DNA from 2 places in the Leifsonia sp. NPDC077715 genome. Region 2 is predicted to be linked to the other one. Evidence: predicted binding sites of a transcription regulator. Region 2 holds the regulator's gene; the other holds the start of a gene.
The links. Region 2 encodes HrcA, which represses chaperone genes, less so after heat shock. Its sites were predicted from a motif close to TTNGCACTCGNNNNNNNCGAGTGCNAA; they were not measured.

Region 1: a site for HrcA is predicted at 3,209-3,235, ahead of groES (co-chaperone GroES). Genes of this name have one in related genera too.

The regions. Positions count from the first base shown of each region.
Region 1 covers NZ_JBFBOG010000001.1:657,793-672,319, forward strand. Annotated here, with positions in the region: gene AB0P25_RS03190 (Ig-like domain-containing protein) at 1-102, opposite strand, end outside; gene guaB (IMP dehydrogenase) at 139-1,641, opposite strand; gene rarD (EamA family transporter RarD) at 1,725-2,669, opposite strand; gene groES (co-chaperone GroES) at 2,822-3,118, opposite strand; gene AB0P25_RS03210 (SAM-dependent methyltransferase) at 3,262-4,449, shown strand; gene AB0P25_RS03215 (DUF4190 domain-containing protein) at 4,469-5,035, opposite strand; gene tsaD (tRNA (adenosine(37)-N6)-threonylcarbamoyltransferase complex transferase subunit TsaD) at 5,159-6,241, opposite strand; gene rimI (ribosomal protein S18-alanine N-acetyltransferase) at 6,238-6,723, opposite strand; gene tsaB (tRNA (adenosine(37)-N6)-threonylcarbamoyltransferase complex dimerization subunit type 1 TsaB) at 6,720-7,340, opposite strand; gene tsaE (tRNA (adenosine(37)-N6)-threonylcarbamoyltransferase complex ATPase subunit type 1 TsaE) at 7,350-7,805, opposite strand; gene alr (alanine racemase) at 7,853-8,983, opposite strand; gene AB0P25_RS03245 (holo-ACP synthase) at 8,971-9,327, opposite strand; gene glmS (glutamine--fructose-6-phosphate transaminase (isomerizing)) at 9,332-11,182, opposite strand; gene coaA (type I pantothenate kinase) at 11,249-12,187, shown strand; gene AB0P25_RS03260 (helix-turn-helix transcriptional regulator) at 12,266-12,574, shown strand; gene glmM (phosphoglucosamine mutase) at 12,579-13,940, opposite strand; gene rpsI (30S ribosomal protein S9) at 13,968-14,465, opposite strand; gene rplM (50S ribosomal protein L13) at 14,513-14,527, opposite strand, start outside.
Region 2 covers NZ_JBFBOG010000003.1:737,377-751,903, forward strand. Annotated here, with positions in the region: gene AB0P25_RS17410 (PhoH family protein) at 1-889, opposite strand, end outside; gene AB0P25_RS17415 (histidine triad nucleotide-binding protein) at 876-1,232, opposite strand; gene AB0P25_RS17420 (16S rRNA (uracil(1498)-N(3))-methyltransferase) at 1,304-2,032, opposite strand; gene dnaJ (molecular chaperone DnaJ) at 2,035-3,147, opposite strand; gene hrcA (heat-inducible transcriptional repressor HrcA) at 3,198-4,220, opposite strand; gene AB0P25_RS17435 (DUF4870 domain-containing protein) at 4,379-4,813, shown strand; gene AB0P25_RS17440 (DUF4870 domain-containing protein) at 4,905-5,288, shown strand; gene hemW (radical SAM family heme chaperone HemW) at 5,301-6,536, opposite strand; gene AB0P25_RS17450 (DUF1990 domain-containing protein) at 6,536-7,183, opposite strand; gene AB0P25_RS17455 (dihydrofolate reductase family protein) at 7,288-7,896, shown strand; gene lepA (translation elongation factor 4) at 7,900-9,750, opposite strand; gene AB0P25_RS17465 (amidohydrolase) at 9,821-11,041, opposite strand; gene AB0P25_RS17470 (NAD-dependent epimerase/dehydratase family protein) at 11,130-12,008, shown strand; gene rpsT (30S ribosomal protein S20) at 12,159-12,419, shown strand; gene holA (DNA polymerase III subunit delta) at 12,593-13,633, opposite strand; partial or broken gene AB0P25_RS17485 (ComEC/Rec2 family competence protein) at 14,236-14,527, opposite strand, start outside.

The DNA.
Region 1 (14,527 bases), on a different contig from region 2:
CAGCTCACGGAACGACACGGAGGGTGCGGCCGCCGCCGGACCCGCGACAGTACCGGCCAGGACGAGCCCGGCCAGTACTGCGGCGAGGTGTTTGACGGTCAATCGGGTCGCTTTCGGGTAGGCGGCCGCTGGGCCGGCTCAGCGACGGTAGTTGGGCGCCTCCACGACCATCTGGATGTCGTGCGGGTGGGACTCCTTGAGCCCGGCCGCCGTGATGCGGACGAACTTGCCGTTCGACTTGAGCTCCGGGATGGTGCGCGCACCGACGTAGAACATCGACTGGCGGAGGCCGCCGACCAGCTGGTACGCGACGGCGGAGAGCGGTCCGCGGAACGGCACCTGCCCTTCGATGCCCTCGGCGATCAGCTGCTCGTCGCTGGGCACATCCGCCTGGAAGTAGCGGTCGCGCGAGTACGAGGTCTTCTTGCCGCGGGTCTGGAGGGCGCCGAGCGACCCCATGCCGCGGTAGTTCTTGAACTGCTTGCCGTTGACGAAGACGAGCTCGCCTGGCGACTCGGAGGTTCCGGCCAGCAGCGAGCCCAGCATGACGCTGTCCGCGCCGGCGACGAGCGCCTTGGCGATGTCGCCCGAGTACTGGAGGCCGCCGTCCGCGATGAGCGGGACGTTCGCCTCGCGCGCCGCGAGGGACGCCTCGTACACGGCGGTCACCTGCGGCACGCCGACACCGGCGACGACGCGGGTGGTGCAGATGGAGCCGGGGCCCACGCCGACCTTGATGGCGTCGGCTCCTGCGTCGATGAGCGCCTGCGCGCCGGAGCGGGTCGCCACGTTGCCGCCGATCACGTCGACGTGCGACGCGCGCGGCTCGGCCTTGAGGCGGCGGATGATGTCGAGCACGCCGGCGCTGTCGCCGTTGGCCGTGTCGACCACGATGACGTCCACGCCCGCGTCGACCAGGGTCATCGCGCGGTCCCAGGCGTCGCCGAAGAAGCCGATCGCGGCGCCGACGCGCAGACGGCCTTCGTCGTCCTTCGTGGCGTCCGGGTACTTCTCGCTCTTGTCGAAGTCCTTGACGGTGATGAGGCCGCGGAGCTTGCCGTCGGCGTCCACCAGCGGCAGCTTCTCGATCTTGTGCTCGGCGAAGATGGCGACCGCGGAGTCCGGGTCGATGCCCACCGGCGCGGTGATCAGCGGCTGGCGGGTCATCACGTCGCGGACCTTGGTCGTCGACCGCTCGAACGGCGAGACGAAGCGCATGTCGCGGTTGGTGATGATGCCGACGAGGGTGCCGTCCGGCTCGACTACCGGGAGGCCGCTCACGCGGAACTGGCCGCACAGCGCATCCACCTCTTCGACGGTCGCGTCGGGGGTCGTGGTGACCGGGTTGGTGATCATGCCCGACTCTGAGCGCTTCACCTTGTCGACGTGCGACGCCTGATCCTCGATCGAGAGGTTGCGGTGGATGATGCCGATGCCGCCCTGGCGCGCCATGGCGACCGCCATGCGCGACTCGGTGACGGTGTCCATCGCACTCGACAGCAGCGGAGTGGCCATCGAGATGCGCTTGGTCAGGCGAGTCGAGGTGTCCGCCTCGCTCGGGATGACGTCCGTGTGCCCGGGGAGCAGCATGACGTCGTCGTAGGTCAAACCGATGAAACCGAACGGATCGGGCTGATCCATTTCACCCCTATCAAGAAGATGCGCGACTGTGGATGCTCAATGGTAACGGCAGAACCTGAGCGGGTATTCCGTGATTCGGGGACTCAGTCGACGGTCGCGAGATCGAGCTCCGCGGCCCGCTTCCCCTGGCGCGCGGCGACGATCATGTCGACGCTGAGGATGACCAGCGCGAGCCAGACGATCGCGAAGCCCAGCCACCGCTCCGGCGGCATCGCCTCGTGCAGCACCGCGACGCCGACGACGAACTGGATGATCGGCGCGAAGTACTGGATGAAGCCCATGAACACGAGCGGGAGCCGGCGCGACGCGGCGGCGAAGAACAGCAGCGGGACGGCGGTGATGACGCCCGCGCCGACCAGCAGCACGGTGTGCCAGGGCCCGGCGGTCCCGAGCGTGAGACCGGCCGTCACGCCGACCACGATGAGCTGGATGACGGCGACGGGCGTCAGCCACATCGTCTCCAGGGTGAGGCCGGACAGCGCGTCCACGCGGCCGCCGACCCGCTTCTTGATGAGGCCGTAGAGCCCGAAGGAGAAGGCGAGGATGAGCGCGATCCACGGCACGGACCCGTAGCCCACCGCGAGCACGATGACCGCCACCACGCTCACGCCGACGGCGACCCACTGCGCGATCCGCAACCGCTCGCGCTGCACGAGGACGCCGAGGAACACCGTGACGATCGGGTTGATGAAGTAGCCGAGCGCCGCTTCGACGACGTGGCCGCTCACCGTCGCGAGGACGTAGGTCTGCCAGTTGACGTAGATCAGGACGCCGGCGAGCCCCATCGTGAGCAGGACCCGGGTGTCCCGCATCAGGGCGCCGAACTGCCGCCAGGTGCGCGTGACGGTCAGCGCGATGGCGCAGAACCCGAGCGAGAAGATGATCCGCCAGGCGACGATCTCCCACGCGCCGGCCGGGGCGAGCGCCAGGAAGTAGATCGGGAGGATGCCCCAGAGCACGTACGCCGATACCGCGTAGATCAGCCCGGAGGTGCGATGCGAGGAGAGGTCGTCTGAGGAGGATGCCACTCGTCCGACTCTACCTCCGGTCACCGCCGCGAGATTCGTGCCGAATGTGCGTTATGCGGCCCCGAAAGCGCACATTCGGCACGAATCTCGCCGGAGTTAACGACGACGGCCCGGCTGCTCAGAGCAGCCGGGCCGTTGCGAAGAGGGGTGCGTCAGCGGACGACGACCGCGAGGACGTCGCGAGCGGACAGGACCAGGTAGTCCTCGCCGCCGAACTTGACCTCGGTGCCACCGTACTTGGAGTAGATGACCTTGTCGCCGACGGCGACGTCGAGCGGGACGCGGTTGCCGTTGTCGTCGATGCGGCCCGGGCCCACGGCGACGACCTCGCCCTCCTGCGGCTTCTCCTTGGCGGTGTCGGGGATGACCAGACCGGACGCAGTGGTCTGCTCAGCCTCGACCTGCTTGATGACGATGCGATCCTCGAGCGGCTTGATGGAGACCGACACGTTGACCCCTTTCCTGTGAAGAACAGTGTCTTGACGAAGACTGATTAGCAAACTCGCACTGAGAGTGCTAACACGAGTCTAGGGGGTGCGTTAGCAGTCACGCAACGTGAGTGCCAAGCTCCGTGGAAAGGTAGCGTTGAGGCATGGAACGGTCCGAGCTGGTCGCGCTGCTGAGCCCGGAAGGGCTCCGTCTCCTCGACTCGCTGCCACCGTACCGCAGCGAGAAGGATGTGCTCCGGATCGTCAGCGACTTGCGCAAGCAGGGCCACTCGCCCGCCCTCGTCGCGGCGGTGCTCACGCAGTCCAAACTCCGCCGCAAGGCGCAGGCGAAGTTCGGCGACTTCGCGTCCAGCATGCTGTTCACCGAGGCCGGACTGGAGCAGGCGACGCGCCTCCCGGTGGCCGCCCGCCACGCCGGCCGTTTCCGCGCAGCGGGCCTGGGCCGCGTCGCCGACCTCGGATGCGGCATCGGCGGCGACGCCCTCGCGCTCGCCGCCCTCGAGCTCGAGGTGACCGCGGTGGATGCGGACGAGGTGACCGCGGCCATCGCCTCCTTCAACCTGGCCCCCTTCCCGACCGCGACGGTCGAGCAGAGGCGCGCCGAGGACGTCGACCTCCGCGCGATCGACGGCGTCTTCCTGGACCCCGCCCGACGCACGGCCGGCCACACGCAGACCGAGCGGCTGGTCGACCCCGATGACTACACGCCGTCGCTCGGCTTCGCCTACGAGCTCGCGACCGGCCGGTCGGTCGGGCTCAAGCTCGGCCCCGGGTTCGACCGCGACCTCATCCCCTCCACCGCCGAAGCGCAGTGGGTCTCGGCCGACGGCCAGGTGGTCGAGCTCGGCCTGTGGTTCGGCGCGTTGGCCCGCCCGGGGATCCGCCGGGCGGCGCTGGTGCTGCGCGGCGACCAGGCCGACGAGCTCGTGGCCGACGCGGACAGCGTGGATGAGGAGACCGGCCCGCTCGGCGAGTACCTGTACGAGCCCGACGGCGCGGTCATCCGCGCGCGCCTGATCGGCGACTTGGCCCGGCGCCTCGGCGGGCGGATGCTCTCCGAGCAGATCGCCTACGTCACCGCCGATGCGCCCGTCGAGACGCCGTTCGCCTCCGGCTTCCGCATCCTGGAGACGCTTCCGGCGGGCGAGAAGGACCTGAGACGTGCGTTGCGACAGCGCGGCATCGGCACGCTGGAGATCAAGAAGCGGGGCGTGGACGTCGATCCGGCGGCCCTGCGGAAGCGTCTGGCGCTGAACGGCGACCGCCCGGCGACCCTGATCCTCACCAGGGTGGCCGGGCGGCACACGGCGCTCCTCGCCGAGCGGATCTAGGCCGCCCGGCGCTGCGCGTTCAGTAGGTGTTGTAGTTCGCGAGGCTCGCGAAGACGATCGCCAGGATGATCCAGTAGATGATCGCGATGGCGATGCTCACGAAGCCCAGGATGATGCCGGTCAGCCAGAAGCCGCGGGCCTGCGGCTCCTTGTTCCTGCCGATGAAGCCGAGCACCACCGCGGCGACGCCGAACAGGAAGCCGATGCCCCAGACCAGGTTGATCAGGAGGCCGACGATGCCGCCGATGAGCGACAGGATGCTGAGGATGGGCGACTTCGCGGCCGGCTGCCCGTACGGCTGCGTGTAGCCCGGAGCGGGCTGGCCGTAGGCGGGCTGGGCGCCGTAGGGCTGCCCCGGCTGCTGGCCGTAGGGCTGCTGGCCATACGGCTGCTGGCCGTATCCCGGCGCGGGCGGCTGCTGGCCGTATCCCGGGGCCGGCGGCTGCTGGCCGTATCCCGGAGCGGGCGGCGGCACAGCACCGGTGTCACCCGCGGGTGCCGCGGGCGGAGTCGGAGGCGGCGGAGGGACCGAGCCATTCTGCGTGTTCGGGTCCACCGGGTCGGTGGGGGCGTTCGGATCGGTCATGAGACCCATCTCCTTCATCGTGGAGGCTCTGGTGATCCAGCGACTCCGCGGAAGTCGCCTTCCTGAGAGAACGCTGTATCCCTCCATCGTGGCAGGGCCCGCGCAGGGGTGTCAACGCACGTCTCAGCGCGTGACCTGGATCTCCGTGACCGGCAGCGTGGAGTCGGCCGAGAAGGTCAGCTCGCTCGGCGCGTGCCCCGCCTGGATCAGCTGGGCCCCGAGTGCGGCGATCATCGCGCCGTTGTCCGTGCACAGCGAGAGCGCCGGGATGCGGAGTGCGACGCCGGCCTCCGCCGCGCGCTGGACCGCGAGCTGCCGCACGCGCGCGTTGGCGACGACACCGCCGCCCAGCAGCAACCGGGGGACGTCGTGGTCGCGGCAGGCATTGAGCGCCTTCGTGATGAGCACGTCCACGACGGCCTCGCGGAAGGACGCGGCCACGTCGGCGACCGGCACGCCCTCGCCCGCGTCCTGGCGCTGCTCCACCCAGCGCGCCACGGCCGTCTTGAGACCGGAGAACGAGAAATCGTAGCGGTGCTTCTCAAGGTCCTTCGGGCGGGTCAGCCCGCGCGGGAAGCGGATGGCGGTCGGGTCGCCGTCCGCCGCGACCCGGTCGATCTGCGGGCCGCCGGGATACGGCAGGCCGAGCACGCGCGCGACCTTGTCGAACGCCTCCCCGGCCGCGTCGTCGATGGTCTCGCCCAGGAGCTCCACATCCGACACCAGGTCGCGCACCAGCAGCAGGGAGGTGTGACCGCCCGAGACGAGCAGGGCGATGGTCGGCAGCTCGACGGGGTGCCCGGGGCCGCCGGACGCGTCGAGCAGGTCGGCGCCGACGTGGCCGACCAGGTGGTTGACCGCGTAGAGCGGCTTGCCCAACGACACGGCGAGGGCCTTCGCCGCGCCGACGCCGACCATCAGTGCGCCGGAGAGCCCCGGCCCGCTGGTGACGGCGATCGCGTCCACGTCGGCCAGCTCGATGCCCGCGTCCGCGACCGCGGTGCGCAGGGTCGGCTCCAGCGCCTCCAGGTGGGCCCGCGCCGCGACCTCGGGCACGACGCCGCCGTACCGCGCGTGCTCCTCCATCGACGACGCGATCGTGTTGGAGAGCAGCGTGGTGCCGCGGACGATGCCGACGCCGGTCTCGTCGCAGGAGGTCTCGATGCCGAGGACGAGCGGCCCGTCGGCGGGTGTGACGGAGGTCATGCGATGGTCGTCTCCGGGGTCGGGACGGTGAGGCGCATCACGAGGGCGTCCACTCCGTCCGGCTGGTAGTACTTCGGGCGCACGCCGATCTCCTCGAATCCGAGGGCACGGTACAGCGTCTGGGCTCCCGGGTTGTCGGCGCGCACCTCCAGGAACACCTCGCGCGCGCCGCGGTTGCGCGCCTCGCCGATGAGGGCGAGCATCAGCGCGCGTCCGAGTCCTCGGCGACGGGCGTGCGGCGCCACCGCGATGGTCTGGATGTCGCCCTCGCCTCCCCCGCGCGGCGCCAGCAGCCCGGCGTACGCGTCGATCCGCTCCGGCGTCTCCGGCTCGAAGGCGACCAGGTAGTACCCGTGCTCGCCGGTCACCTCCGAGAGCATGGAGCGCTCCGACCAGGCGTCGGTGACGAAGACCGAGCGCTCCAGCTCCATGATCGCCGGAACATCGGCGGCCTGTGCGCGCCGCAGCTGGTACGCGGTCATGCGGTCACCCGCTTCGGTCCGGCCGAGAGGGTGACATCGGGCGAGCGCAGGTAGAGGGCGTCGTCGGCATCCATCGGGAGCCTGTTCGCGTAGCGGAGTTCGGCGAGCATCCCGAGCCGGCCGGCGGGTACCACGTCGGTCTCGATGCGCGGGACCTCGGGATGCGGCAGGTCGTCGGGCTTGGCGAGGCCGGGGCCGTCGAGGCGGATCGGGAGCCCGAGGTCGTCGGCTCCGGAGTACGCGGTCCAGTAGCGTTCGCGCCGGCGGGCGTCCGTCACCACCAGCAGCGGACCGTTCGCCCCGACGGCGTACTGCTCGTAGGCGATCGCGTCGTGGCTCACCACCGGGACCAGCGGCTTGCCCGCGCCGATCGCGAACGCCTTCGCGGCGGCGATCCCGACGCGCAGACCCGTGAAGGGGCCGGGACCCATCCCGGCGACGACGCCGGACAGTGCACGCACCTCGACACCCGCGACCCGCAGCGCCTCGTCGATGAGCGTGCCGATCACCTCGGCGTGGCGCATGGTGTCGGTCTCGATCACCTCGGAGATGACGCCGGCGTCCAGGTCGACCACCGCGACGCTCGTTCCGGCGGAGGTGTCGATGGCGAGGAGCATGCGTCCAGCCTAAGCGGGATCGACGGCCCAGCGCGGGCCGAAGCCGGTGATCGTGACCGTGCGGGGCTCGTCCACCTCGTCGTCGTCGCCCGCCACTTCGGACCCTTCGTCGGCGCCGGTCGGCCGCTCGATCGCGACCTCCAGCCACGACTCGGCGACGCCGTCGAGCATCCCGCTCCCCCACTCCACGACGACCACCGAGCCGGCGAAGTCGATATCGAGGTCGTCGAGTTCCAGCGCGCTCGAGAGGCGGTACGCATCCACGTGCACGAGGGGCGCGCCGCCGGAGAGGGCGGGATGCGTCCGTGCGAGCACGAAGGTGGGGCTGGTCACCGGGCCACGCACGTCCAGTCCCTCGCCGATGCCGCGCGTCAGCGTGGTCTTCCCCGCGCCGAGCGGGCCGGAGAGCACGACCAGGTCGCCCGCCCGGAGCACGCCCGCGAGCTCCAGACCGAGCGCGTGCATGTCGTCCGCCGTGGCGATCCGACGGGTGGCGGGCAGGGCGAGTGCGCTCACCGCGGCCCTCCCACGAACGTCCGCTTCAGGCGGCCTCCCAGCCGCGTGACGATCTCGTAGTTGATCGTCCCGGCCGCGTCCGCCCAGTCGTCGGCTCCGGGGACGCCGGTCGCCGGGTCGCCGAACAGCACGACCTCGTCGCCGACCTGCACGTCGAGGTCGCCGACATCGACCACGAACTGGTCCATGGCGACGCGTCCGCTGATGCGGAAGGTCCGGCCGCCGATCGACACCGGGCCGGCGTTGGACGCGTGGCGCGGGATCCCCTCGGCGTACCCGAGCGGAACGAGCGCAAGGGTCGTCTCGCCGGTCGTGCGGTAGGTGTAGTCGTACGAGACGCCCTTTCCGGCGGGCACCCGGCGCACCGCCGCGACCCGGCCGCGCAGCGTCATCGCGGGACGCAGCCCCAGCTCCGCGCCCGCCCCGCCGCCGAACGGCGACAGCCCGTAGATCGCGATGCCGAGCCGCACCAGGTCGTACCGTGCATCCGGCAGAGTGAGCGCGGCGGCGCTGGCCGCGATGTGACGCAGCTCGGGCTCGAGGCCGGCCGCGGCCGCCCGGGCGAGCGCCCGCTCGAACACGGCGACGGCCGCGCGGTCGTCCTCGGGCGACGCGTTGGACAGGTGCGAGAAGATCCCGCGCACGACGACCGTGCCGTCCGTCTCCAGCTCGCGCGCCCGCACGAACACCGCGTCCCAGTCGTCCTCGGCGATGCCGTTCCGGCTGAGGCCGGTCTCGACCTTCAGCTGCACGTGCACCGGAACGTCGGTCGCCACGGCCGCTCGGGCCGCGGATTCCAACTGCCGCAACGACGACAAGCCCAGGTCGATCCCGGCCTGCGCGGCAGCGGCGAAGTCCTCATCCGGGTCGTGCAGCCACGCCAGCACCGGGGCGTCGATCCCTGCGTCGCGCAGCGCCAGCCCCTCGGCGATCTCGGCCACACCGAGCCAGTCGGCGCCACCGGCGAGCGCCGCGCGGGCACTCTCCACCGCGCCGTGCCCGTACGCGTCCGCCTTGACGACCGCCATCACGTGCGGCGTGCCCACGACCTCGCGGAGGCGCACGACGTTCGCGGTCACCGCGTCCAGATCGACGACCCGCTCGCGGAGCTCGGTCACGGCGCGCACTCCGTCACGACGAACGCCGTCGCGACCCCCGCGTCGTGCGTCATGGACACGTGGATGCGGACGATGCCGCGTTCGCGTACCTGCGCCTCGACCACGTTGTGCAGCACGAAACCGGGGTTCCTCTCCTCGTCGGGGACGATCTCCATGTCGTGCCAGCGCACGCCTTCGGAGCCCCCCAGCGCCTTGATCAGCGCCTCCTTCGCCGCGAACCGCGCGGCGAGGGAGTGCACCGGAAGCGGCCGCTCCGCCTCGGTGAACAGCCGCTCGCGCAGCTTCGGGGTGCGCGCGATCGACCGCTCGAAGCGGGCCAGATCGACGACGTCGACCCCGATGCCGGCGATCACGGCGTCACTCCACGGTGACGGACTTGGCCAGGTTGCGCGGCTGGTCGACGTCGAGTCCCTTCGCGGCGGACAGTTCCATCGCGAAGATCTGCAGCGGGATGACGGCCAGCAGCGGCTCGAACAGCGGAGCGGCCAGCGGGATGCGGATGACCTCGTCGGCGAACGGCAGCACCGCGGCGTCGCCGGCCTCGGCGATTGCGATGACGCGGGCACCGCGGGCGCGGATCTCCTGGATGTTCGACACGACCTTCTTGTGCAGCTCGTCCGACCAGCGCGGGCTCGGCACCACCACGAAGACCGGCTGACCCGGCTCGATCAGTGCGATCGGGCCGTGCTTGAGCTCGCCGGCGGCGAAGCCCTCGGCGTGGATGTACGCGAGCTCCTTGAGCTTCAGCGCACCCTCCAGCGCGATCGGGTAGCCGACGTGACGGCCGAGGAACAGCACCGAGCGGGTGTCCGACATCCACTTGGCCAGCTGGGCGATGTCGGCGTGCGACTCGAGCACGGCCGCGATCTTCTCGGGCACGGCCTGGAGCTCCGCGATCGCGTCGCGCTGCTGCGCGGCGGACAGCGTGCCGCGGATGCGGGCGAGGTGCAGGCCGAAGAGGTAGAGCGCGGTGATCTGCGCGACGAACGCCTTGGTCGAGGCGACCGCGACCTCCGGGCCGGCGTGCGTGTACAGCGCCGCGTCCGATTCGCGCGGGATGGTCGCGCCCTGGGTGTTGCAGACCGAGATGGCCTTGGCGCCGCCGTCGCGGGCGTACTTGACCGCCATCAGCGTGTCCATGGTCTCGCCCGACTGGCTGATCGAGATGACCAGGGTGCCGTCGGTGAGCACCGGCTCGCGGTAGCGGAACTCGTGGCTGAGCTCGACCGTGACGGGGACGCGCGCCCACTTCTCGATCGCGTAGCTGCCGACCAGGCCGGCATAGGCAGCGGTGCCGCACGCGATGATCGTGATGCGGTCGATGCCGGCGAAGTAGTCGTCGCCCAGCGCGTCCAACTCGGGGATGTGGACCGTCTCGTGGACCAGGCGGCCGCGCAGCGTGTTGGCCACGGCATCCGGCTCCTCGGCGATCTCCTTCGCCATGAACGACGACCAGCCGCCCTTCTCGGCGGCGGACGCGTCCCAGGCGACCTCGAAGGGCTCGACCTCGACCGGCGCGCCCTCGAAGTCGGTGACCGTGACGCTGTCCGGCGTGATCGTGACGATCTGGTCCTGTCCGATCGCCATCGCGCGGCGGGTGTGCTCGACGAACGCGGCGACGTCGGAGCCGAGGAAGTTCTCGCCCTCGCCCAGGCCGATCACCAGCGGGGAGTTGCGGCGTGCGCCGACGACGACGTGCGGCTGGTCCTGGTGCATCGCGAGCAGGGTGAACGCGCCCTCGAGGCGCGAGACGACGGACTGGAACGCCTGCGGCAGGTCGCCCGTGCGGCGGTACTCGCGGCCGAGCAGAACGGCGGCGACCTCGGTGTCCGTCTCGGATTCGAACGCGAAGCCGTCGGCCAGCAGCTCGTCCTTCAGCGTCGCGAAGTTCTCGATGATGCCGTTGTGGATGACGGCGAGGCGGCCCTCGTCGCCCAGGTGCGGGTGCGCGTTCACGTCGGTCGGACCGCCGTGCGTCGCCCACCGGGTGTGACCGATGCCGGTCTGGCCGTTCGGGATGGGGTGCTCCTGCAGGTCCTCGGTCAGCACCGAGAGCTTGCCCGCCTTCTTCGCGGTGCCCAGTTCACCGTCCGGGCCGATCACCGCGATGCCCGCCGAGTCGTAACCGCGGTACTCCAGGCGCTTCAGACCGCCGAGGAGCACCTCGAGACTCTTGTCGGTACCGACGTACCCCACGATTCCACACATGGGGTCGAGTCTATCGTGGGCGCAGTGAGGGCCCGCTGAGAGCGGCACCCCTAGACTTGGGGACCTATGCTTCCCCACGGAGACTCCTCCACCCCGTTCGTCGAGCTGAGCCGCTCCGACTGGGCGGAGCTGGCGGAGAACACGCGCCTGCCGCTGCAGGAGACGGAGATCGTCCAGCTGCGCGGCCTGGGCGACCCGCTGGACATGCGCGAGGTCGAAGAGGTCTACCTCCCGCTGAGCCGCCTGCTCAACCTCTACGTCGGCGGCACCAAGCAGCTGCACCGGGTGACCAGCGACTTCCTCGGCGAGCGTGCCGCGAGCACCCCGTTCGTGATCGGCGTCGCCGGCTCGGTCGCCGTCGGCAAGTCGACCATCGCTCGCCTGCTGCGCGAGCTGCTGTCGCGGTGGGACGACACCCCGCGCGTCGAGCTGGTCACGACCGACGGCTTTCTGCACCCCAACGCCGAGCTGGAACGGCTGGGCCTGATGGACCGCAAGGGCTTCCCCGAGTCGTACGACCGCAAGGCGCTGCTCCGGTTCGTCACCGCGGTGAAGAGCGGCGCTCCGGAGGTGCGCGCCCCGTTCTACTCGCACCTCAGCTACGACATCGTGCCCGACGCCGAGATCGTGGTCCGGCGTCCCGATGTCCTGATTGTCGAAGGCCTCAACGTGCTGCAGCCGGCCGGCGGCGGCAACCGGCTCGCGGTGAGCGACCTGTTCGACTTCAGCGTCTACGTGGATGCACGCACCCGCGACATCGCGCGCTGGTACGAGGAGCGCTTCCTCAAGCTGCAGCGCGGCGCGTTCACCAACCCCAAGTCCTACTTCCACCGGTACGCACAGCTGACGGAGGAGGAGGCTCGCGCACGGGCCGCGTCGATCTGGTCCGCCATCAACGAGCCGAACCTCGTGCAGAACATCCGGCCCACCCGCTCCCGAGCGAAGCTCGTGCTGCGGAAGGACGACAACCACGCCGTCAGTTCGGTTCTCCTGCGGAAACTCTGAGGTTCTTAAGCCCGACGCTCAGATGCGTGTGGCAGTCAAGCTCTGGCCATGCATGCAACCGCACCGTAAGCATGAGGCATGTCTGCTCCCCGCTCCCGTGCTGCCGAGGTCTTCGGCCGCCGCGTCCGCGAAGCGCGCATCGCCCTCGGCATGAGCCAGGAGGACATCGCCGGGCTCGCCGACATGCACGTCACCAACTACGGGCGGGTGGAGCGCGGCGAGGCGAACTCGGAGCTGCACACGATCGTCCGGTTGGCGACCGCGCTGAACGTCGACCCGGGCGAGCTGATGAAGGGCCTTTACGGCGCCGACATGCTGCCCGACCGCTCGCGCGCGTACTCGGTCGCCGACTTCCTGGCCGCGCAGCGCGAACACGAGAAGCGCTGACGCGCTAGAGCGCCAGGCGCTCCCGCACCACGTCGGCGAGCTCGTTCGCCAGGCGCTCGGCCGTGTCCTGGTCGGCGGCCTCCACCATGACGCGCACCAGCGGCTCGGTGCCCGACGGGCGCAGCAGCACGCGGCCGCTGTCGCCCAGCGCGCTTTCCGCCGTCTGCACCGCGGTCTGGAGGCCCTGGTCGGTGTGCACCGCGTGGTGGTCGACGTTCTTCACGTTGACCATCACCTGCGGGTAGACGGTCATCACCTTCGCGAGCTCGGCCAGCGACTTGCCCTGTCGCGCCATCTCGCTGAGGAGGTGCAGGCCGGTCAGGATGCCGTCGCCGGTCGTCGCGTACTCGCGCATGATGACGTGGCCCGACTGCTCGCCGCCGAGAGAGAAGTCGTGCTCGTTCATCTCCTCGAGGACGTAGCGGTCGCCCACTGCGGTCTCGACGACGCGGATGCCGTTCTCGCGCATGGCGAGCTTGAGGCCGAGGTTGCTCATGACCGTGGCCACGAGGGTGTCGTCGCGCAGCTTGCCGCGCTCCTTCATGCCGACCGCGAGGATCGCCATGATCTGGTCGCCGTCGACGACGTTGCCGTCGGCGTCGATCGCGAGGCAGCGGTCGGCGTCGCCGTCGTGCGCGATGCCGACATCGGCACCGGCGGCGAGGACGGCCTTCGCCAGATTGTCGAGGTGCGTGGAGCCGACCCCGTCGTTGATGTTCATGCCGTCCGGGGCATCGCCGATGACGGTGACACGGGCGCCGGCGTCGGTGAAGACCTCCGGCGAGATGCCCGCGGCGGCGCCGTGCGCGCAGTCGAGGACGACGTGGATGCCGTCGAGCCGGTGCGGCAGGCTGGCCAGCAGGTGGAGGACGTAGCGGTCCTCGGCGTCCGCGAAGCGGCGGATGCGCCCGACGTCGGCGCCGGTGGGGGTGAGCTTGTCGAGGTCGAGGTGCTGCTCGATGCGGTCCTCGACGATGTCCGGGAGCTTGGTGCCTCCGCGGGCGAAGATCTTGATCCCGTTGTCGGGCGCCGGGTTGTGCGACGCCGACACCATCACGCCGAAGTCGGCGTCGTAGTCGGCGATCAGGAACGCGGCGGCCGGCGTGGGGATGACTCCCGCGTCGTAGACGTCGATGCCGGAGCTCGCGAGCCCGGCCGCGACGGCGGCGGAGAGGAATTCGCCCGAGACGCGGGGGTCGCGGGCGACGATGGCCGTCGGGCGCTTGCCGGCGGCTCGCCGCGCCTCGGCGCTGCGGCCTTGCGTCAGCACAGCAGCAGCTGACTGAGCAAGGCCGAGCGCGAGGTCGGCGGTGAGACTGCCGTTCGCGAGACCGCGAACGCCGTCGGTTCCGAAAAGGCGGGGCATGGACCGAAGCCTAAACGCTCGGAAGCGTCAACGCTTGGAGAACTGCGACGCCTTGCGGGCCTTCTTGAGACCGGCCTTCTTGCGCTCGGTGACGCGGGCGTCACGGGTGAGGAAGCCGGCCTTCTTCAGGGTCGGACGGTTGTTCTCGCGGTCGATCTCGTTGAGAGCGCGCGCGATGGCGAGACGCAGCGCGCCCGCCTGGCCCGAGGGGCCGCCGCCGGTGATCCGGGCGACCACGTCGTAGGAGCCGAGGAGGTCGAGCACCTTGAACGGGTCGTTGATGAGCTGCTGGTGCAGCTTGTTCGGGAAGTAGTCCGCGAACTCACGGCCGTTGACCGTGATGGTTCCGGCGCCCGGGACCAGGCGCACGCGCGCGATGGCCTCCTTGCGGCGGCCGACGGCCGCACCCGGAACGGAGAGGACGGGACGGGGCGCGGCCGGGGCCGCGCTCTCCGGGGTCTCGGTCGAGTAGGACTCGACGTTCTCGACCTGGGCCGAGTCGATGCTGTCTGCGATCTTCGCCACGGTGGTGATAATCCTTTGTCTCTAAGTCTGAAAGTCGTCTAGCGCGCTTACTGCGCGACCTG
Region 2 (14,527 bases):
TGTCGTTCAGGACGCGGGTGACCAGCCGCAGGCCGCTCGCCGCGTTGGGCAGGTCGATCTGCGTGATGTCGCCCGTGACGACCATCTTCGAGTTGAAGCCGAGACGCGTCAGGAACATCTTCATCTGCTCCGGCGTCGTGTTCTGCGCCTCGTCGAGGATGATGAACGAGTCGTTGAGCGTGCGTCCGCGCATGTACGCGAGCGGTGCGACCTCGATCGTGCCGGCGGCCAGAAGCTTGGGCACGAGGTCCGGGTCGAGCATCTCGTTGAGCGCGTCGTAGAGCGGGCGGAGGTACGGGTCGATCTTGTCGGTCAGCGTGCCGGGAAGGTAGCCCAGCCGCTCGCCGGCCTCGACCGCCGGGCGCGTCAGGATGATGCGGCTGACCTCTTTGCGCTGCAGCGCCTGCACGGCCTTCGCCATCGCGAGGTACGTCTTGCCGGTACCGGCCGGGCCGATCCCGAACACGATCGTGTTGTGGTCGATCGCGTCGACGTACTGGCTCTGGCCGAGCGTCTTCGGCCGGATGCTCTTGCCGCGTGCGGTCAGGATCGCCTGCCCGAGCACGTCGGACGGGCTCAGGTTGAGGTCGGTGCCGAGCATCTTGGCCGAGCTGGTGACCTCGGCGGGAGAGAGATCCTGTCCGTTGCGGACCATCTGCAGCAGCTCCTCCACGAGCCGCTGCGCTGCCGCGACCTGCGTCGCGTCGCCGGTCAGGGTGATCTCGTTGCCGCGCACGTGCACGTTCACCAGCGGGTACTGCCGCTCCAGTGTGGTGAGGAGGCGGTCCTGCGGGCCGAGGAGTCGGACCATCTGCACGCCGTCGACGCTGAGACGCGCCTCGGCGCCGGACTCGGCCGGGGTCGGCTGGGTGGATTCAGAGCTGGGCAAGTGATCCTTCCTGGAGATCGCCGCTGAGGACGTGCGCGTGGACGTGGAACACGGTCTGGCCCGCGCCCGCGCCGGTGTTGAAGATGAGGCGGAAGTCGCCGTCCGAGTGCTCGTCGGCGAGCTTCTGCGCCGTGGCGACGACCTCGGCGAGCAGCGCGGGGTCGCCGGCGGCGAGCTCGGTGACATCGCGGTACTGCTCGGTCTTGGGGACGACGAGCAGGTGCACCGGGGCCTTCGGCGCGATGTCGCGGAACGCGATCACGCGCTCCGAGTCGTACACCACGTCGGCCGGGATCTCGCCCGCGATGATGCGGGAGAAGATCGAACGCTCTTCGTCTGCCATGGCTCCATCCTATTCGCGCAGGGTGACATGCGGCCGGGCTGTCCGCTGTCGGCGTGACGTACGGATGCGGCCTACCAGCGCCCGAGGGCCGCGTTGAGCACCGCCAGCGCCGCCGGACCCGCGGTGGACGTGCGGAGCACCGTTTCGCCGAGACGGACGAGCTCCGCCCCGGCGGCCCGGAAAGCGTCGAGCTCCTGGGGAGCGATCCCGCCCTCCGGGCCGACGACGAGCACGAGGTCGCGGCCGTCCGGCGCGATCCCCGTGAGCGGCGCCTCGGCATCGGGTTCGAGCACGAGCACGCGCGCGCCCGCAGCCAGTGCCGCGATCTGCTTCGTCGTCGAGAGCTCGCCCACCTCCGGCGTCCAGGCGCGGATGGACTGCTTCGCCGCCTCCCGCACGATCGTCGCCCAGCGCTCTCGGCCCTTCACGACCTTGGCACCTTCCCAGCGCGACACCGAGCGGGAGGCGGACCACGGCACCACCGCATCCACCCCCAGCTCCGTCGCCGCCTGGATGGCCAGCTCGTCGCGGTCGCCCTTGGCCAGTGCCTGGACCAGCGTGATCGCCGGCGTGGGACGCGGCACGCGCGACACCGACTCCACGTCGATCGTCAGCTCGGTGTTCGTCGACACCAGCACCTCGCCCGACGCGACGAGACCGCGGCCGTTGCCGATGAGCACCGACTCCCCGGGCCGCGTGCGGTTCACGGTCGCGGCGTGCTTCGCTTCCGCGCCGGTCAACGACAGCCGGCCTCCGACCTCCACATCGGCCAGGTCTTCGCGCAGGTAGAGCGACGCCACGGTTACAGGTTGAGGAACCGGTCGCGGAGCTTGGCGAACAGCCCCTGCTGGAAGTGCGCCAGCGACGGCTGCGACCCCTTGTAGGTGGAGGCGAACTTCTTGATCAGCTCCTTCTCCTTGTGGTCGAGCTTGGTCGGCGTGACCACCTGGATGCCGACCCGCAGGTCGCCGCGGCCGCTGCCGCGCAGGTGCGTGATGCCCCGGTCCTTGACCGTGACGATGTCGGCGGACTGCGTGCCGGGCTTGAGCTCGAGGCGGATGTCGCCGTCGAGCGCCTTCACCGTCGCGGTCGTGCCGAGGATCGCGTCCGTCATCGACAGCTCCAGCGTGCAGAGCAGGTCGTCGCCGTCGCGACTGAACACCTCGTGGTGCTTCACCTTGATCTCGAGGTAGAGGTCGCCGTTCGGGCCGCCGGCGGGGCCGGCCTCGCCGCTGCCCGGCATCTGCAGGCGCAGGCCGGTGTCGACGCCGGCGGGGATGTCCACCGGAACGGTGCGGCGGGCGCGCACGCGACCCTGGCCCTGGCAGGTGACGCACGGCGTGGCGATGACCGTGCCGTAGCCGCGGCAGGTGCCGCACGGGCTCGAGGTCATCACGTTGCCGAGCAGCGAGCGGACGGACCGCTGGATGCTGCCGGTGCCGTGGCAGATGTCGCAGGTCACGGGCTGGGTTCCCGGCTGGCAGCAGGAGCCGTTGCAGGTCTCGCAGACGACGGCCGTGTCGACCTCGAGGTCGCGGTGCGTGCCGAAGACGACCTCGTCGAGGTCGACCTCGACGCGCAGCAGCGCATCCTGACCCCGCTCGCGGCGCGACCGCGGCCCACGGCCCCCGCCGCCTCCCCCGCCGAAGAACGTCTCGAAGATGTCGCTGAAGCCAGCGAAGTCGGCCCCGCCCGCTCCGCCGAAACCGCCGGAGCCGCCGAGGTCGTACTGCTGACGCTGCTGCGGGTCGCTGAGGACGTCGTACGCGTGCGTCACCAGCTTGAACCGCTCCTGCGCCTCGGCGCTCGGGTTCACATCCGGGTGCAGCTCGCGCGCGAGGCGGCGGTACGCCTTCTTGATCTCGTCGGGGCTGGCGTCTCGCTCGACACCGAGGACTTCGTAGTGGTCGGCCACGTGGGCTGTTCCTTCTTCTTTCGTCGTGCTGTGATTCGGGCTGCCGGCGCCTATTGGTCGCCGAGCAGCCGGGAGAGGTAGCGGGCGACGGCGCGGACGGCCGCCATGTTGCCCGAGTAGTCCATGCGGAGCGGACCGAGCAGGCCCACGCGGGCCACATCCGCTCCTGCCGCACTGTAACCGCTGGAGACGATGGATGCTTCCGTGAGCCCGAAGACGGCGTTCTCTCGGCCGATGCTGACGGCCACGCCGTGCTGGTCGGTCGCCATCTCGTCGAAGAGCCGCAGGAGCACCACCTGCTCCTCGATCGCCTCCAGGACCGGCGTGATGCTGCCCGGGAAGTCGAGCTCGGTGCGGACCAGGTTGGCCGCACCGGCCATGACCAGCTTCTCCTGCCGGTTGGCGGCGATCTGATCGAGCAGGGCGCTCGCGACGGGCTCGACCAGCGCGCGGGTGCGGTCGGTGAGTGCGGCGGGCAGGTCGCGCATCCGGGTGGTCGCCTCGGTCAGGGTCAGGCCGGCGACCGCCCCGTTGATCGCGCCGCGGATCTCGGCCACATCCTCGTCGCTCAGCTCGGCCGGCAGCTCGATGACCCGCTGCTCCACCGCACCGGAATCGGTGATGAGCACGCTGAGCAGCCGCCGCGGCGCGAGCGCGACCAGCTCGATGTGCCGGATGCGCGAGCGCGTCACCGAGGGGTACTGCACCAGCGCGACCTGGTTGGTCAGCTGCGAGAGCAGGCGCACGGTGCGCGAGAGCACTTCGTCGAAGTCGCCGGACGCGCCGAGGAACGTCTCGATGGCCGTGCGCTGCGCGGTCGACAGCGGCCGCACTTCGGCCAGGTGGTCGACGAACAGGCGGTAGCCCTTGTCGGTGGGGACGCGCCCGGAGGAGGTGTGCGGAGCCGCGATCAGCTCCTCCTCCTCGAGCAGGGCCATGTCGTTCCGGATGGTCGCGGCGGACACGCCGAAGGAGTGCCGCTCCACGATGCTCTTCGATCCCACCGGCTCCCGCGACGCCACGTAATCCTGAACGATGACGCGCAGCACTTCGAGACTGCGTTCCGAGACCATGCCCGCCTCCCGTCGACCGATTAGCACTCGCTGTTCCTGAGTGCCAATCCTACCGCGAGGAAACGCGGTCAGGATGATTGTCGGCTGTGACACGGCGGCAGTACCGTATGTGCACCGGTTCGACGCGTGTCGCAACCGATCATGAAAGGGCTACGCCGATGTCAGACCCGAATCAGCCCGCCGACCCCGCCGGCGGCGTCCCCCCGCAGCAGCCGTACGCCTCGACCCCCGCCGCCCCGCTCGATGCCGCGCAGGACAAGCAGTGGGCCGCCTTCGCCCATCTGGGAGGCATCCTGTGGATCCTCCCCTCCCTCATCATCTACCTCGTGTTCAAGGACCGCGGACGTCTCACCAACCAGGAGGCCAAGGAAGCCCTGAACTGGCAGATCACCTGGATCCTCGCCTGGATCGCCTCGCAGATCATCGGGGTGATCATCGGCAGCTTCACCTACGGGATCGGCTATCTGCTCTTCGGCCTGCTCATCCCGTGGGCGCTGTACATCGTGAACCTGGTGTTCTCGATCCTCGGCTTCGTGCGCGTGAACAGCGGCGGCACCTATCGCTACCCGGTGAACTTCCGCTTCATCAAGTAACCGACGCGTTCAGACTCTTCTCAGGCTGGGGCTTCACGCCCTAGGCTGAGGCCGACCATGTCCACCCTGTCCAACAAGGGAGAACAGCACCATGTCCGCGACACCTCCGCCGCCCCCGCCGCAGCAGCCCTACGGCGGCGCCGCGCAGCAGCTCAGCCCGGCCGACGAGAAGCTTTGGGCGACCCTCATCCAGATCGGCGGCATCCTGTTCAGCTGGATCCCGGCGCTCATCGGGTACCTGGTGCTGAAGGACCGCGGTCCGTTCGTCCGGGCGCACGCGGCGACGGCGCTGAACTTCCAGATCACGATCTTCATCGCCTACGTCGTCGGCGGCATCCTGTCGATCGTCGTCATCGGCATCTTCATCATCATCGCCGCGTGGGTGCTCGACATCGTGTTCAGCATCATCGCCGCGATCAAGGCGAACCAGGGCGAGTACTACACGTATCCGATCGCGATCAAGTTCGTCAGCTAGCGACTCGGCCGCTCACGCGGCCTCGTCCGCGAGCAGCCGGCGCACCACAGCGTCGGCCAGGAGCCGCCCCCGCAAGGTCAGCACGATCGACCCGCGGAGGGCGGCTCTTCCGTCCACCAGGCCGTCGGCGATGAGGCCGGGGATCTCGTGGCGGCTGGCGTCTCCGAGCTCCGCAGTCGACACGCCTTCGCGGATGCGGCTGAGCAGCAGGACGCGCTCGACGTGCCGCGTTCCCGCGTCCAGCGTCTCGCGCCCGGCTGCCGGGGACTCGCCCGCCAGCACCCGCTGGGCGTAGGCGGCCGGGTGCTTCACGTTCCACCAGCGGACGCCGCCGACGTGGCTGTGCGCGCCCGGGCCGATCCCCCACCAGTCGTGTCCGAGCCAGTAGGCGAGGTTGTGCCGGGAGCGGTGGGTCTGATCCGTTGCCCAGTTGCTGACCTCGTACCAGTCGTACCCGGCGTCGGCGAGGCGCTGGTCGGCCAGCTCGTACATGTCGGCTTCGAGGTCGTCGTCCGGCTCGGGCACCTGCCCCGAGCGGATCTGCCGCGCGAGCTTGGTGCCCGGCTCGACGATCAGCGCGTACGCCGACAGGTGGTCCGGCTTGCAGGCCAGCGCGGTGTCGAGGCTCTGCGACCAGTCGTCCAACGACTCCCCCGGCGTGCCGTAGATGAGGTCGAGGCTCACCTGGAGTCCGGCCTCGCGCGCCCAGCCGACGACGAGCGGGATGCGCGCCGGGTCGTGGGTGCGCTCCAGCGTCTCCAGGACGTGCGGGACGGCGGACTGCATCCCGAACGACACCCGCGTGAAGCCGGCGTCGGCGAGGCGGCGGAGGTCGTCGGCATCCACCGAGTCGGGGTTCGCCTCGGTGGTCACCTCGGCGCCGTCGGCGAGCCCCCAGGCGTCGCGGACCGCGCCCAGCATGGCCGCGAGGTCGCCCGGCGGGAGCAGCGTGGGAGTGCCGCCGCCGAAGAACACGGTGGAGACGGGGCGATGCGGGAGGCCGCTGTCGCGGAGCACACCGGCCGCGAACTCCACCTCGCGGACGGCGTGGCCTGCGTACTCGGACTGGGAGACGCCGCGCAGCTCGGTCGCGGTGTACGTGTTGAAGTCGCAGTAGCCGCAGCGGACGCGGCAGAACGGGACGTGCAGGTACACGCCGAAGTCGCGGTCGCCGGCGCCGTCCGCCGCGCTCGCGGGCAGCAGACCGTCGGCGGGGGCCGGGTCGCCCAGGGGCAGGGTGCTCGGCATCAGGCGGAGCTCGCGGGGTGAAGCGCGCGGAGGTACTTGGCGGTGTAGCGACGCTGCACCATCCCGAGCACGGGCGACACCAGCCGGTAGAAGGCGTTGGAGGGCCGGGAGAGCGCGCGAAGGACGAACCACACGGTCCCGTCGTCGTGGCGTTCGACCAGGAACAGCTCCTCGCCGCTCTCTGGATGGCCGTGCAGCGTCCCATAGGCGAAGCCGCGCCGGTGCGGCTCGTCGATCACATAGACCACGCGGATGGGTGCGGACACCTTGAACGGGCCGAACGGGATCTTCAGCACCGCCGTCATCCCGTTGCGGACGAACGGGGTGCCATCGTCGGCGAAGACGTCCTCCTCGGGCCGGTTGGCGCGCATCCGCATCGGTGTGCCGTCGGGCCCGAACTCGACGCCCTCGTACTGCACGCCGGTGCCCTCGTTCACGTCGGTGACGAGGATGCCGCTGCCCTTCTGCACGCCCCACGCCATGAGCGCGGTCGCCGCGGCGTCGAAGCGCTCGTCGCCGCTGCCCAACCGGATGCTGCGCTCCAGCGGCTTGTAGCCCTTCGGCGGGTAGTACAGCAGATCCGCCGCCTGGGTGGCGCCGACCGCCCCGTACGTGACGGGTTGGTCGGTGAAGCTGGAGCGCCGCATGTCATCCATCTTCCGCCATCCGGCGCAGGTTCGCGAAACGGGGGTCTGGAGCCCGGGAGGCGGCCGTGCTGTAGTGGACAGGACTCGCAGCGAAGGGAGCACCCATGGGCAGGATCGTGCTGCAGGCGTTCATCACGCTCGACGGCGTGGTGCAGGGCGGCGGCGGACCGGAGGAGGACCCCTCGGGCGACTTCCCCTACGGCGGCTGGGCCCTGGACTGGGACGCGGAGCACGACGACGGCTCCGACGACTCGCTCGTGCTCGACTGGGAGAGCCGCACCGAGGCGCTGCTGCTCGGCCGGACCACCTACGACATCTGGGCGCGCTCGTGGGGCGTGTGGGATGAGGACGCACCGGGGCTGGAGGGTGAGCTGACCCGCCGGTACAACCGCGTCCCGAAGTACGTCGTCTCGCGGACCGTCACCGAGCTGGGCTGGCAGAACTCGTTTCTGCTCGGTCCGGATGTCGCCGACGAGGTCGCGCGGCTCCGGGACGAGATCGACGGCGAGATCCGCATCTGGGGCAGCACGGAGCTCGTCCGGACGCTTGCCGCGGCCGACCTCATCGACGAGTACCGGCTGATGGTCTACCCGCTGGTGCTCGGGACGGGGAAGAAGCTGTTCCCGGACGGCTTCCCGCACCAGCGGCTCACCCTGGAGTCGACCCGGCCGCTCGCGTCGGGGGTGCTGGTGAACGTGTACCGGCGAGGGTGACCGCTACTTCTTGTCCTTCTTCTCCGTGTCGCCGGAGAGCGCGGCGATGAACGCCTCTTGGGGGACCTCGACGCGGCCGACCATCTTCATGCGCTTCTTGCCCTCCTTCTGCTTCTCGAGGAGCTTGCGCTTTCGGGTGATGTCGCCGCCGTAGCACTTGGCGAGGACGTCCTTGCGCATCGCGCGGATGTTCTCGCGCGCGATGATCCGGGCGCCGATCGCGGCCTGGATGGGCACCTCGAACTGCTGCCGCGGGATTAGCTCCCGCAGGCGGGAGGCCATCATGGTGCCGTAGGCGTAGGCCTTGTCGCGATGCACGATCGCGCTGAACGCGTCGACCGTCTCGCCCTGGAGGAGGATGTCGACCTTCACGAGGTCGGACTCCTGCTCGCCGTAGGGCTCGTAGTCGAGGGAGGCGTAGCCGGCCGTCTTGGACTTCAGCTGGTCGAAGAAGTCGAAGACGATCTCGCCGAGCGGCATCGTGTAGCGGATCTCGACGCGGTCCTCGCCCAGGTACTCCATGCCGAGCAGGGAGCCGCGGCGGCTCTGGCAGAGCTCCATGATGACGCCGACATAGTCCTTCGGGGCGAGGATGGCCGCCTTGACGATCGGCTCCTCCACCTTGTCGATCTTGCCGCCCGGGAACTCGCTCGGGTTGGTGACCGTGACGGTCTTCTTGTCCTCGGTCGTCACCTCGTAGATCACGCTCGGCGCGGTCGTGATGAGGTCCAGGCCGAACTCGCGCGACAGGCGCTCGGTGATGATCTCGAGGTGGAGCAGCCCGAGGAAACCGCAACGGAACCCGAAGCCGAGGGCGACCGAGGTCTCGGGCTCGTAGACGAGCGCCGCGTCGGAGAGCTTGAGCTTGTCGAGCGCTTCGCGCAGCTCCGGGTAGTCGCTCCCGTCGATCGGGTAGAGACCGGAGAACACCATCGGCTTGGGCTCGGTGTAGCCGGGCAGCGCGTCGGTCGCCGGCTTCGCGGCGGAGGTGATCGTGTCACCGACCTTCGACTGGCGGACGTCCTTCACACCGGTGATCAGGTAGCCCACCTCGCCGACGCCGAGGCCGTTCGACGGGGTCGGCTCGGGCGAGGAGACGCCGATCTCGAGGATTTCGTGCGTTGCGCGGGTCGACATCATCTGGATGCGCTCGCGCGGCTGCAGCTTGCCGTCGACCATGCGGACGTAGGTGACGACGCCGCGGTAGCTGTCGTAGACGGAGTCGAAGATCATGGCGCGGGCGGGTGCGTCGGCCACGCCGACCGGGGCGGGGATCTCGGCGACCACCCGGTCGAGCAGCGCTTCGACGCCCATGCCCGTCTTGCCGGACACGCGCAGGACGTCCTCCGGCTTGCCGCCGATGAGGCTCGCCAGCTCTTCCGCGTACTTGTCGGGGTCGGCCGCAGGCAGGTCGATCTTGTTGAGCACCGGGATGATCGTCAGATCGTTCTCGAGCGCGAGGTAGAGGTTCGCGAGCGTCTGCGCCTCGATGCCCTGCGCGGCGTCCACCAGCAGGATCGCGCCCTCACAGGCGGCGAGCGACCGGGACACCTCGTATGTGAAGTCGACGTGCCCGGGGGTGTCGATCATGTTCAGCGCGAACGTGTCGCCGTCGACCGACCACGGCATCCGGACGGCCTGGCTCTTGATGGTGATGCCGCGCTCGCGCTCGATGTCCATGCGGTCGAGGTACTGCGCCCGCATGTCCCGATCGGAGACCACGCCGGTGATCTGCAGCATGCGGTCGGCCAGCGTCGACTTGCCGTGGTCGATGTGCGCGATGATGCAGAAGTTGCGCAGGGAGGCCGGGTCGGTCGCGGCGGGCTCGAGGGCCTGAAGAGCTCGTGGTGACATCGTCCGGCCATTCTCCCATGAACCCCCGGCCCCCGGACGCACGCGCGGTGACGCGCACGTCCGGACGTGCTCAGACGAAACGCTCGGCGCGCTCCACGACGTGACCATGCCCGTCTTCGAACCGGTAGACCTCCGAACCCTGGATGAAGACCCGCTCCGCACGCGAGTTGACGTCGAGCGGGTCGCCCGACCACACCACCACGTCGCCGTCGAGGCCGGCGGTCAGCGAGCCGACCCGGTCGTCGAGCCGCAGGAAGGCGGCCGGGTTGACCGTCAGCGCCTCGAGCGCGGTCTCGCGTGGGAGGCCGTCCTTCACCGCGAGGGCGGCCTGGTAGATGAGGAAGTTGATCGGCACCACGGGGTGGTCGGTCGTGATCGCGACCCGCACACCCGCCTTCGCGAGCACGGCAAGGTTGGCGATGGCCCGGTCGCGCAGCTCGACCTTCGACCGCGAGGTGAACATCGGCCCGAAGATGACCGGGATGTCGCGCTCGGCGAGCACGTCGGCGATCTTGTGCGCCTCGGTGCCGTGGTTCACGACGAGCCGGTAGCCGAACTCGTCGGCCAGCCGCAGCGCGGTGGCGATGTCGTCGTGGCGGTGCGTGTGCTGGTCCCACGCCAGCTCACCGTCCAGGACGCGCACCAGCGTCTCCTTGGACAGGTCGCGGTCGAACGGCTTGCCCTCGGCCGCTGCGCTGTCGCGCGCAGCCCGGTAGTTCTGCGCCGCGACGAACGCCTCCCGGATGATCATCGCGACCCCGAGCCGCGTGCTCGGCGTCTGGTTCTTGCCGCCGTAGACTCGCTTCGGGTTCTCGCCGAGGGCGGACTTCACGCTGACCGCCTCGTGGATGACCTGCTCGTCGATGGTCCGACCGCCCCACGTCTTGATCGCGACCGTCTGCCCGCCGATGGGGTTGCCGGAACCGGGCTTGACCACCACCGAGGTGACCCCGCCCGAGAGTGCGTCGCGGAAGCCCTCGTCGTCGATGTTGATCGCGTCGATCGCCCGCACCGCGGCCGTGTTCGGTGTCGTCATCTCGTTGGTGTCGTCGCCCGCAGGACCGTTCGCCTCTTCGTGGATGCCGACATGGCCGTGCGACTCGATGAAGCCCGGCAGCACCCATTTGCCGGCGGCATCCACCACCTCCACGCCCTCCGGCACCGATACCTCATCGGCGGCGCCGACCGCTTCGATGACGCCGTCTCTGACCAGGACGACGCCGTTCTCGATGGGCTCCGCGGAGACCGGGACGACATAACCGTTGACGATGGCGATGGTGGTGGAAGTCATGGATCGAGCCTACGCGCGGCGCAACCCGCATCTGGGGCGGAGCCCGGATCTGGGGAATGCGGGCTCTCCACAGGCGTTGTGGACGACTATGACCATCCTCCTCACCGGTGCCACCGGCTTCATCGGATCCTCTGTCCTCCCCCGCCTTCTCGACGAGGGCCACTCCGTCACCGCGCTCGTCCGCGACGCCGAGAAGGCGGCCGCGGTCGAGGCCGCCGGCGCTACCGCGCTGATCGGCGACGCCACCGACGCGGCCCTCGTGGAGCGGGCTGCGCGAGAGAGCGACGGCGTCATCCACCTGGCGTCGGCGCAGGACGTGGACGCGGTGCTGGTGCCGGCGGTGCTGGCCGGGCTTGCCGGAACGGGCAAGCCGTTCGTCCACACCGGAGGCGTCTGGACCTACGGGTCCAACGACGACATCGCCGAGGACTCCCCCGCTGCCCCGCCGGCGCTCACCGCCTGGCGCGGCGCCGCCGAAGCGCTCGTGCGCGAGGCGGACGGGGTGCGGGGCATCGTCGTCGTGCCGTCGATCGTCTACGGGTACGGCAAGGGGCTCGCGAACGTGATCGCGGACGCTCCTCGCGGGAGCGGTGTCGAGGCCCTGCGGCTGATCGGCGATGGCTCGCAGCACTGGGCGACGGTCCACGTCGACGACCTCGCGGCGCTCTACGTGCTCGCGCTGGAGCACGGCTCGGCGGGTGCGACCTACATCGGCGCGGGCGGCCAGAACCCGACCGTGCGCGAGCTCGGCGAGGCCGCCGCCCAGGCGGCGGGCGTAGCCGGCGGTGTGGCCGGCGAGTCCGTGGAGGAGTCGCGGTCGCGACTCGGAGAACAGCTCGCGGACGCGCTGCTGCTCGACCAGCAGGCGCGCGGGACGAAGGCGCGGATCGACCTCGGCTGGGAGCCGAACGGCCCGTCGCTGCTCGAGGAGCTGCTCGTCGGCAGCTACGCTCCCGCCCGCGTCTGACCTGCGCCGCGGCGGGTTTTGGCGGGAGCGCAGGGCGCTGGTAGAGTTGTTTGTTGGCTTGCGTGTGGATGTGTCCGCACGAAACGCCGCAAGGCGCCCTCTCCGCTGAGCGGCACATCCCTACTCACTCAGAAACGAAAGTGACCACTCGTGGCAAACATCAAGTCGCAGATCAAGCGCAACCGCACGAACAAGAAGGCGCAGGAGCGCAACAAGGCCGTCAAGAGCGAGCTCAAGACCGCCATCCGCGCCACCCGTGAGGCCGTCGTGGCGGGCGACAAGGAGAAGGCGAGCGCGGCGCTGCGTCTCGCCGCGAAGAAGATCGACAAGGCGGCCAGCAAGGGCGTCATCCACAAGAACCAGGCGGCGAACCGCAAGTCTGCGATCGCCAAGCAGGTCGCCGCGCTCTAAGCGACGACCGACCGCGGGACCTGTCCCGCGCCGCTAGCGAGCCCCCGCTCAGGACCACGGTCCGGGCGGGGGCTCGCTGCATGTGCGGCCACGAGCACGGCCTGCGGGACGTCGCACGGCTGGGCAACGCACCAGGCCTGCGGGGACGTCGCCGGCCTGCGGGCGGGCGCGACTCAGTCGCGGCCGCGGGCGCTCACGATGCGGATCATCCGCTCGAGCGCGAACACCGGGTCGCGGCCTCCGCCCTTGACGTTCGCATCGGTCTCGGCGAGGAGTTCGATGCAGCGGCCGAGGCCGTCCTCCGTCCACCCCTGGAGGTCGCGGCGGGCGCGGTCGACTTGCCACGGTGCCAGGCCGAACTGCTGCGCGAGCTGGCCGGAGCCGCCGCGCGAGCCGGAGATCTTCGCCATCGTGCGGATCTTGCTCGCGAAAGCCGCCACCATGGGGACCGGATCCGCCCCGGAGGCGAGCGCGTGCCGCATGGTGACAAGCGCCTCCCCGTGCCGCCCCGCGATCGCTGCGTCGGCGACCTGGAACGCGTTCGTCTCGACGCGGCCGCCGTAGTACTTGTCGACGGTCGCCTCGGTGATCTGCTCGGCGGAGTCGGACAGCAACTGCTGGCAGGCGGCCGCCAGTTCGGCGAGGTCGTCCGAGAACGCGGAGGTGATGGCACGGAGCGCCCCCGGCGTGACCTTGCGGCCCGCCGCAGCGAACTCCGCCTGCGCGAAGTCGTACTTCTCGGCGTCTTTCTTCAGCTCGGCGCACACGATCTCGATGCCGCCGCCCGCACCCGACCGGATCGCGTCGAGCAGCTTCTTGCCGCGCACGCCTCCGCCGTGGCGGAGGGTCACCACCGTGCCGTCCGCAGGGGCGTTCAGGTAGTCGAGCATGTCGGCGAGGAACGCATCGTTGCACTTCTCCACGGCCTCGACGCGGATGAGCCGCGGTTCGCCGAACAGGGAGGGGCTCGCGACGGTGAGGAGTTCTCCCGGTGCGTAATCGCCGGCGTGAACATCGCTGATCTCGAGACTGGGGTCGTCGGCCTTGAGGGCGTCGCGCAGCGTGCGCACCGCACGGTCGGCGAGGAACCCTTCCGATCCCGTGACCAGTACGACCGGCGCCGCGCGCACCTGGCTCCACGAGAGCTGCGGGATCGCGCTGGCGGCGGCGCGCGCCTTGGTCGCTCCGCCTCTGCTGCCGCCTCGGGTCGCCACGTGTCTCCTCGCTGGTCCGCGGCCAGGGCTCGTCCCGGCGCCGCCTCTCCAGGATACGGGCGACCACCGTCAGTCGCCGCCGCACCGCGTTCGCTCCAGACCCGGACGCCGGCCGGTCCCGCAGACACCAGGAGCAACCCGCGTTCGTCCGTGCGCACCGGGACGGTGCCCGCAGCGGCCAACATGCGGAGTGCCGATGCGGTCGGATGGCCGTAACCGTTCCGCGCGCCCACGGAGACGAGACCCACCCGGGCGCCGAGCGCGCGATAGAGCGCGGGACTCTGGTCGGCCGAGCCGTGGTGGGCGACTTTCACCACGTCGACCGTACGGACGCTCCGGCTGGCGAGCAGCGCATCCTGCGCCTCTTCTCCCAGGTCGCCGAGGAAGATCGACCGGAGGCCGCCGCCCTCCGCCTCGAGGGTGATGCTGCCGGCGTTGCCGATGCCCGAATCGGCCGGTCCGGGGCTGCCTGGCGCTGGCGGCCAGATCAGCCGCCAGCTGGTCGAACCCAGCTGACCGCTCATTCCCGCGCTGCCGCGCTCGACCGGGACCCGGTGCTCGGCGAGCACGGCCAGCGTGCGGTGGTCCGCGTCCCGGGCGGGCTCCTGGCTGATCGCGCGCCGGACACGCGACGCGATGCCGGCGATCCCACCGACGTGGTCGGCGTCGAAGTGGGTCAGCACCAGCAGGTCGATGGTGCGGACTCCGAGCCGGTCGAGGCAGGCGGCTGCCGGCTCGGGATGACGGCCGACGTCGATCATCGCCACCGCGTCGCCGTCGCGCAGCAGGACACCGTCACCCTGGCCGACATCGCAGGCGGCGATCCGCCAGTCGCCGGGGATGGCCAGGGCGCGTCCGACGACTCCCCCAGCGAGGACGGCGACATAGACGACT